DNA from 2 places in the Spiroplasma kunkelii CR2-3x genome. Region 2 is predicted to be linked to the other one. Evidence: riboswitches for the same ligand, from Rfam matches in the RefSeq annotation. Region 2 holds a riboswitch; the other holds the start of a gene.

Region 1 (4,890 bases), 600 kb from region 2:
TCCGCTGGACGAAACACATTTAAATTCGGACAATTTCGTAGCATTGCTAATTGTTCAACTGGCTGATGTGATTTTCCATCAAAACCAACACCTATTGAATCATGTGAAAAAGCAAAAATTACGGGTAAGTTTTGAATACAAGCCATTCGAATACATGGTTTCATATAATCAGCAAAAATTAAAAATGTTGAATTAAATCCTTTCAAACCTTGGTGTAATTCAACACCAATGCTAATTGTTCCGGCAGCAAATTCACGCACTCCAAAATGAACATTATTATTTTGTGGTGTTGATGTTGTTCATGAACCATTATAACCAATAATTTTGGTTGCAGTTCCCAAATCAGCACTACCTCCAAACATATTATTTAAACACTTTTGTTGATAATATTTAAACACATCACCCATAATAATTCGTGTTCCTGCTTTTTTATCTTTATCAGTTGTTAATAACGCTTCAAAAGCTTTTAAATCAACCGATGGAATTACAAATAATTCTTCATATTCCTTTGGAAATGCTGCTTTGTAAGAAGTTATTTTTTTCTTTCATTCTTCATATTTTGTTGCTCCTCGTTTAGCAAAAGTGTCTTGTCAATGTTTTTTAACATCATTATCAACATAAAATTGAGGATGATTAAAATCATAAAATGCTTTTACTTGTTCCATCTCCTCGGGAGTAAATGGTGAAGAATGCATAGGTGAACCTTGTTTTGGATGCCCATAACCAATAATTGTTTTACATTCAATTAATGTTGGTTTATCAGATTTTTGTGCTTGTTCAATTGCTTTTTGAATTGCTGGTAGATCCTCATCTGCGTTTTCAATTCGAATATAATTTCAATTTTGTGCTTCAAAAAAACGTTGATAATCAATTTTTAAAACATCATCACATTTTGTATCTAATTGGCAATCATTTGAATCATATAACATAATTAATTTATTTAATTTTCATACCCCAGCTAATTGGATTGCTTCAATTGCTCCGCCTTCTTGCAAATCACCATCGCTACATAAAACATAAGTATAATGGTCAATGATTTTATAATCTGGTTTATTAAATTTAGCTGCTAAATGTTGTTCAGCTAATGCTATTCCAACTCCATAGCCAACTCCTTGTCCTAGGGGACCAGAAGAATTATCCACTCCAGGAGTAACACCATATTCTGGATGAGCTGGCGTTTTTGAATTAATATGACGATAATTTTTTAAATCATCAATTGTTAAATTATAATCAGCTAAATGTAAAATTGCATATTGTAAGGTTGAAGCATGTCCTGGAGATAATACAAAACGATCACGATTAATTCAATCAGGTACTGCCGGATTAGCAATTAAATTATTTAAATAAATTGCTTGCATCAGTGGTGCTGCACTTAATACAATCCCTGGGTGGCCAGTTTTATTATAAATAATAGGATCTAGTCCTAAAATTCTTAAATTACTTAAACTTTTTGTTTCTATATTATTATTTTTGCTTTTCATTTTAATTTCCTCCTTATAATGCTTATTTTTTCTGAAAAATCATCACTGTCAGCATCAATAACAATAAATTGATAATCATTTTTTAATTCATGATATAAAATTTCATATTGTTCATTTAACTTTTCCCAGTAATAATATGGGGTTTCTAATTCTAATTGACGTCCACGTTGTTTAATTCGTTCAACCGCTTTTTCAGTTGAAACTTTTAAATAAATAATGACATCAAAGCCTAATTTTTTATTCAAAATTGGAACAATAACATTTTGAAAAAAACGATTATAAACTTTAAAATCAATTTCATTCATAATTTTTAATAAGTAGGAAACTCGCACAAAAACAGGGTCTTCTAAAATTGTGCGATCAAAAACAGTATCCTCTAAATTATTAATGTTGAAAAATTGCTCAATTCTTGTTGTTAACATATAAATTTGCATTTTAAAGGCAAATCCTTCCATATCTTGGTAAAAATCTTTAAAATATGGATTTTCTTCTAGTGGTTCTTTAAATAAATTATAGTTTAATTGTTTACATAATTCTTCACTAACTTTTGTTTTTCCTGCTCCAACGGTTCCAAAGACTGCAATTTTCATTTTATTGCTCCTTTCGTTTTTAACCAATTAATTGAACAGCAGTATCTAATGCTAATTCAACCATTGTCATAAAATTATTTTGGCGTTCCAATGCCGTAGTAACTTCTTTAGTTACAAGATGGTCAGAAACTGTTAATAATGTTGCTGCATGTTTTTGAGTAACAATTGCATTAGTAAACAAAGCATATGATTCCATTTCAACAACATCTAACTTATGAGTATGAGTAAAGTCTAATGAATCATCATAACGATAAAAAACATCTGCTGCATGAGCAATTCCCGTGTGAGTTTTAATTCCTTTTTCTTGTGCTACAGTTTCAATTTCATTAAATAATTTTTCACTTGCAGCAATTAAATTATTATCAATATTAGCTGCAATTTTTGCATAATTACTTTCGCCAAATGCTTCACGAACATTAAAGATATCATAAACTTTAATATTTGGATTATAACTTCCGGCTGAACCAATTCTAATAATATAATCAACATCATAAAACTTAAATAATTCGTATGAATAAATTCCAATACTTGGACAACCCATTCCACTTCCAGCAATTGTTACCTCAATGTTTTTATATTTGCCAGTATACATTAACATATTTCGAACTTCATTTACTAATTTTAAATTTGTTAAATATTTCTCAGCAACGGTTTTTGCCCGTAATGGGTCTCCTGGCATTAAAACAACTTTTGCAATTTCTTCTTTTTTGGCATTAATATGTGGTGTCATTTTTTATTCCTCTCTTTTCCGCTTAATTTAATTACCAATAAATACCTATCAATGCTATTTTTATTTAAAAAGTAAGGATATTTAAAAAAAACGAAAAAGAATATTGTTGCATATTCACATAAATGATGTTTAATTTTTACGATTATTTTAATTAAAAGTTTAAGACAAATAGCAAAAATAAAACTATTTTAAATCAAATGCTATTAAACTTTTAATTATTAATTAATTTTATTATTTATTATCTTTTAAATAATACCTCTTGATAGGATTACTGCTTTAAATTAACAACTAAAAAACGCTTTTTGACGTCTTTCAAATTATTATTTAATAGTTTTCACTAATAAATAATTAATCATCTAACCCCAGAGATAATAACTATAAGTGCAACATTGATATTTTACCAATGTTTTTTTAGATCGGTCTACTGGCTTAGTTTCACTTTACTCACTATTCCTTCTCAAGAAATATTTTCTCAATGGAATGATGTTAGCTTTCATCCACTTTACAGGTGCTGGGTCAGCCTAGGATTCACACCTAATTCCCGTAACATCCAAAATTGCTTTTTAAAGTTGTTAAAATAATAATATAAAGTTTACTTTTAAAATGCAAGTTAAAATTAACAAATTATTTGTGGAAACTTAGATTAAGTATACCGCTTTTTTCATCGTGTAATCGAAGTGCAACAAATCAACTTTGAAAGGACTTTATTTTTTAATGGAAAAAAACATTATTTTCTTTTGCGGTCCTTAGTAATTAAGTATGGAAAAGATATTGTTATTAATACTATAAATAAAATAGTAATTAATAATGAAAAAGAAAATGAATAAATTATCCGCGTAATTTATTAGCGTTAATTTATTCAATATAGTTTATTTTGAGCATAGCGAACACGCGAAGCGTGCTGCGATATTTTTAGAAAAGAGATGTAATATATTATTTTTAGAAGGGAGTTATATTATGCCAACTTGATTAACGACAATATTTAGTGTTGTTATTATATTATGGATTTTTGCTTAAATTGGTTTATCAAATTATCAAAAAATTAAACAAATTCAAAGAAAGAAAAAAGAAAAAAAGAAATTGAAAGAAAGGAGGATAAAAAATAATGTTAGGTATGTATTTAACAACAGCAGTTAATTTTTTAGCAAATACACCTAAAACTATGTCTGAGGATATGACTGGTATTTGAACTGGTTTATCTAGTGCATTATGAAAAGTTAAAGAAGATATAACAAATATTTTACCTGAGATAATGGTTTTTTTAGGTGATACGTGAATTATTTTAATTCCGCCCCTCCTTATGATAGTGTTATTTTATTTGATGAAAGTTATTTGTATATTGATGGAACTAGTCCTCACGATGAGAAAAAAGTTCATAGTGGTAAAATACCGTGAATTGTTTTAGCGAGACATTTTGGTAATCGTGCGTTGTTTACTGCTCAGCGTGAGGGTATGATTTTAAATAATATTCGCCAGTTAGCAAGTGGCATTATTATTCCAATTTCATTGAAAAAACCTGTTGCTAAAAAGGATTTAATTTTTTTAATAGTTTCTTTATTATGCTAATTGGAATTTTCCAAGATATAACGGATTATGAAATTTGAAAAACAAAATCAGTAGAACGAACAGCAGAAGGTAAACAAGTAAAACATTAGTCGGATGTTGGATTAGGAATTCGGTTTTTTAAAATAATTATTCCGCTTGAATTTGCCAATAAGTATGATAGTCAATGGTTAAAATTTGTGCTTGATTAAAAAAATGATGAAATTTTTAATAAAAAAGAATATTATTGGTTGAAAATAACAAAATTGAGTGTTAAAGAGCGATTGGAGTTATTTGATATTGATATTTTGAAAAAAAATTTAAAACCTAAAAAAGAGAAAAGAAACAAGAAAGATGATTAATTTATTAGATGAAAATAATAATAGTAATTAAGACAAGATTTTTAGTATTTTTTTTGATATATTTTTGTTTATTTTTGATGTAATTTGAAATACAAAATTACCGATGACAAATACGTCAATTGCTTATTTTTTAATATTTTTTATGGTTATTAAATTATCGATTTATGCAATTCACGGGACATCAA
Region 2 (4,890 bases):
TCAAGTGACATTATGGCACAAGAGCTAGAAGGAAAAACAATAAAGGATGGTTTAGCAATTATTGAAAATTATTTAGAAATGGTTTTTGACAAACAATATGATGAGAACAAGTTAAACGATTTAATTGCTTTTATTAATATTGCAAAACAACCTAATCGAATTAAATGTGCGACAATTGGTGTTACTGGTTTTCAAACAATATTATTAGATTTATTAAAAACAGATAATGATTAATATCAAAGGAGGTCTTATTAATGCCAAAATTAAAGCAAGAAAAAGAAATTAAAGAAATTTCTAGTTATAAATATGGTTTTAATGATGGAAATATTTCTTACTATAATACTGGGAAAGGTCTTAATGAAACAATTATTAATGAAATTTCAGATCATAAAAATGAACCAGATTGAATGCGAGAATATCGGTTACAGTCATATCATAATTTTTTAAAAATAAAAAATCCAAGTTGAGGGCCAAACTTAGAATTTATAGATTTTGATGAGTATATTTATTATATTAAACCAACAGAACATATTGCAACAAAATGAGATGAGGTTCCTGAAAAAATTAAAAAAACCTTTGACCGGTTAGGTTTACCAGAAGCCGAACGTGAATATTTAGCTGGAATTAAAGCTCAATATGATAGTGAGCCAGTTTATGGAAGTATGTTAAAAGAAGTTGAAGAAAAAGGAATTATTTTTTTAGATTGTGATACCGCATTACGTCAACATCCAGCGTTATTTAAAAAATATTTTGGAACATTAGTACCAAATACAGATAATAAATATGCTGCTTTAAATGGAGCTGTTTGATCAGGTGGATCATTTATTTATGTTCCAAAGGGAGTTAAATTAGAAAAACCATTGCAGGCTTATTTCCGAATTAATTATCAGAATAGTGGTCAGTTTGAACGCACATTAATTATTGTTGATGATGATGCAGAATTACACTATATTGAAGGATGCACAGCACCAATTTATTCTCGTGATTCTTTACATGATGCTATTGTTGAAATTTTTGTGGGAAAAAATGCAAAAATGCGTTATACAACTGTTCAAAACTGGAGTGATAATGTTTTAAATTTAGTAACAAAACGTAGCATTGTTGATGAAAATGGTCAAATGGAATGAATTGATGGTAATATTGGATCAAAAATTAATATGAAGTATCCGAGTGTTATTTTAAAAGGAAATAATAGTAAAGGACAATGTATTTCAATTGCGGTAGCAAAGGAAAATATTATTCAAGATGCTGGTTCAAAAATGATTCATTTGGGAAAAAATACTTCTTCTAAAATTATTTCTAAATCAATGACTTTTAATGGTGGGATAGCAAACTATCGTGGGTTAGTTCATATTGGACCAAAAGCACAGTATTCAAAAGCTAGGGTTGAATGCGATACTCTAATTCTAGATGGAAAATCACATTCTGATACAATTCCTCAGAATAAAGTTTATAATAACGAATCACAAATTGAGCATGAAGCAACAGTAAGTAAAGTTTCTGAGGAACAATTATTTTATTTACAAAGTCGTGGTTTATCAGAACAAGAAGCTTTGGAAATGATTATTATGGGATTTTTAGAACCATTTACAAGAGAATTACCAATGGAATATGCAGTTGAATTAAATCAGTTAATTAAAATGGATATGGAAGGTAGTGTTGGTTAATGATAACTCGTGCTAAACAAGAAATTCGACAAGAAAAATTGTTTGTAAGAAGCAAGATTTCATCTGAGTTATTACAGCAAAAAGAAACTCAGATTTTTAATACTTTTTTTCAACATCCTGGTGTACAAAGTAAAACAATTGCTCTTTATTATTCAATCAAAAATGAAGTTAATACTATTTTTATTATTAAGCAATTATTTGCATTAAAAATTAATGTTTTATTACCACGAATGGAAGGTAATAATTTAAAATTTTATCATATTACCAATTTAACAACTGATTTAGAATTTAATTCACGTTTTGGTCTTTATGAACCATTAAATTCATTGCCAATAATTGATACAGAAAAAATTGATGTTCTTGTTGTTCCAATCGTTGCTTTTGATCAAAACAATTTTCGGTTAGGATATGGGAAATGCTATTATGATCGGTTTTTAAAAAATTATTATGATCTTGTGATTGGGTTAGCATTTATTCAATAGTTAGTGCCAACCCCTTTGCCAGTTGAAGAACACGATGTTAAAATAGAAATTATTATTAGTGTTTAAAAATTAAGGATCCAGAATGAACTTACCATTATTACGTGTTGTTAGTAAATATTGATTTAAATCATGACATACTTATTTAGTAACATTTGTTTTACAAGGTGACTAATATGTTTAATAGTAATGCTAGGCTAGTTAGTTTAAGTTGAAGTTTTATTTTTTTTATTTTTATTTTTGTTATTATTTATTATAAAGATAACTAAAAAATGTTGTATGATAATTTTAGACAATTTAATAAATAGTTATTTAGAGTTAGGGAATTGAGTGCGAATCTTAAGCTGTCCCAGCAACTGTTATATTGACGAAATCCACATTAGCCACTGAAAGAAAAACTTTTGGGAAAGCGATTAGTGAGATGAAATTAAGCCAGTAGACCTTTCTAAATTTAATTAGTATTATTATATAACTCCTGGGTGTGAGTCATGCAATTATTTTGTAAATAAATAATTTAGTGATTGTTATATAAAAAGCATGTTTGGGAATGCTTTTTAATTTACTGCAACTATAATTAAATTGTCCATTGTTAATTTGCTAAAAAAATAATAAAATTAAAAGTAAATATTATTACTATTCCTAAGTTCTATATTTATTTTTTCACCAACATTAACAACAATTTATTGTAAAAATGTTAATGAATAGTTTTCCTATTGTGAACAAAATTGAATTTATCAAATGAAGACAGAGGAAAATAAAGAATTTGCAGTTAATAAATAATAATTATTATAACCAACTGCATCAAGTACATTCCAACAAAAATATTGGTTATATCTTATTCAAAAAGCAAATATTTATCTTTATTTTATAAAAATGTTGTAAGTCTTGATGAAGAAATACAAAAATTACAGTTTGGTGATACTGCTCATATGCAAGATGTAAAGCATTTTTATGAGTCAATAACATTTACAAAAACTGATGATGATAATGTTTATATTTCTAATTCCTTTTTGACGGAAAATGCCCCTGTTAATTGCTATACAATAATCAATGGCACAAGAAAAATGAAAAGATCTTAAAAATAGTAAAAATATGAAGCAACTAAATGACCGATTTTAAAAATAGTTTGAACAATGAGAAACAATTTGTGATTCTCATCCAGTCCAAGAAGTGGATAAAAAATAATTTGTTTGATAAAATTCTAACCGTTAGGGATGTTTTATTGCAGACGGAAATCCAGAAGGCAATATATAGAGTTTGAAGTAACACTGAAAATAAAATTCAAGTGGGAATGAATATTCCCATTATCCCTTGTTAGTAAAGGTTCAATTAGAGTGTCAAAAAATAAGGCTCAAAGTGTATTTCGAATAGAACTAAATTATCAAAAAGATTAAATAAATAATAGTTTTAATAAAATAAAATACCGATTACCCCACTGAGGTTTTTATTTTAAAATAATTGGTGAAAATAAGGTCCAATATATTCCACCACAACTAATTCCTGCAATTAATAATACTTTTCGTGTGACTGATGTTTTGACATATTTAACATCGTAAAATTGAAATTCTTTTAATAAAGGTTATAAAAATGCCAAAATAATTTCATAATTTTATTGTATAATTATTTATAATTATATTATTTATAATTATCTTGAAAGGAGATGAAATTTTATTAAAATATTAACATGACCAAAAATTTTAATGTTTATTGGCGCAGCTTGAATTATTATTATTGGCATTTTATTCGCTGCTGGCGTTCCAACAAAAACTTCAATTTACGGATGAGATACAAGTTGACCAGTTTTATTGCTTTTAGGAATTTTGTATATTTTAGTTCCGCTATCAGTTAAACCAGGTTTTTGATCATTATTATGAGCACTTGTCATTACTGGTTTAGCAGTAATTTTCTTAGTTGGATTTTTTGTAAAAGCAGATTATCAATCACCCTGAACGTATTTAGGAGCCATTCCTAATATTTTTATTGGAGTTGGATCATTAGGATGAATTTTTGTTCACTAGTAAAAATTTATGCTATTAAGAAATGATATTAAAATTATTTTAATATAATTTTTTTATTTATAAATAAACTTTATAGTAATAAGACGAACAGAACAAAATCATTGTTTTATTTTTCTTGTTCAAGTTCTTGATTTTGTTCTGTTTGATTAAATTCTGTATAAATTTTTTGAATATCTTTTATTCTTTGTGGTTTAGGAATTGGATTAATTTTTGTCGCAGGACTGTTAATGTTATTTGTTGATATGTGTACTTAGATTGGCACAATTCTACCATTTTTATCAATCATCTTTTGTAATTTTGCTTGTCCTGTTTGAGTTAAAGAAATTTGATGTTTTTTTTCCTTCTCTTGAAGCATCTGTAGTAATTGAACTTCATTCATTTATTACATTTTCATTAATTCCCATTTGTTTTCAATTTTTTGTTACATTTTTGCAAGTAGAACTTGTCATTTTTTCAGATTCTTTTTTATTAAAGCCAAGTGTTGTAAAAAAAAGAATTAAGACCTTTTTTAAATGAATTATATATTTTTTTAGATGGTTTTTTCATTTTTTATGTAAATTTCATATTAAAATTTTCTTATTTATTTTAGATTTAATTATTAATTAAGCTATTTATTTTGAAAATATTACATTTTTAAAATCATTTACAATATTTACCTTATCATATTTATTTAAAATTAACAATATTTTTTAATTAATAACTGTTTTTATCTATTGTTTTCATTGA

The links. A riboswitch is a leader RNA that binds a small molecule or an ion and turns the genes downstream of it on or off. The one in region 2 is predicted to bind cobalamin.
Region 1: another riboswitch for cobalamin. It lies ahead of deoD (purine-nucleoside phosphorylase); the one in region 2 lies ahead of SKUN_RS10060 (hypothetical protein).

The regions. Positions count from the first base shown of each region.
Region 1 is NZ_CP010899.1:711,048-715,937, forward strand. Features, by position in the region: gene SKUN_RS03955 (transketolase family protein) at 1-1,481, opposite strand, end outside; gene SKUN_RS03960 (deoxynucleoside kinase) at 1,457-2,071, opposite strand; gene deoD (purine-nucleoside phosphorylase) at 2,091-2,801, opposite strand; cobalamin riboswitch at 3,199-3,370, opposite strand; gene SKUN_RS09225 (hypothetical protein) at 3,479-3,628, shown strand; gene SKUN_RS03970 (hypothetical protein) at 3,907-4,206, shown strand; partial or broken gene SKUN_RS11625 (hypothetical protein) at 4,095-4,705, shown strand; gene SKUN_RS03980 (hypothetical protein) at 4,743-4,890, shown strand, end outside.
Region 2 is NZ_CP010899.1:107,307-112,196, forward strand. Features, by position in the region: gene sufU (Fe-S cluster assembly sulfur transfer protein SufU) at 1-234, shown strand, start outside; gene sufB (Fe-S cluster assembly protein SufB) at 255-1,667, shown strand; gene SKUN_RS00510 (5-formyltetrahydrofolate cyclo-ligase) at 1,667-2,149, shown strand; cobalamin riboswitch at 2,420-2,609, shown strand; gene SKUN_RS10060 (hypothetical protein) at 2,971-3,225, shown strand; gene SKUN_RS00520 (hypothetical protein) at 3,847-4,164, shown strand; gene SKUN_RS10065 (hypothetical protein) at 4,440-4,613, opposite strand.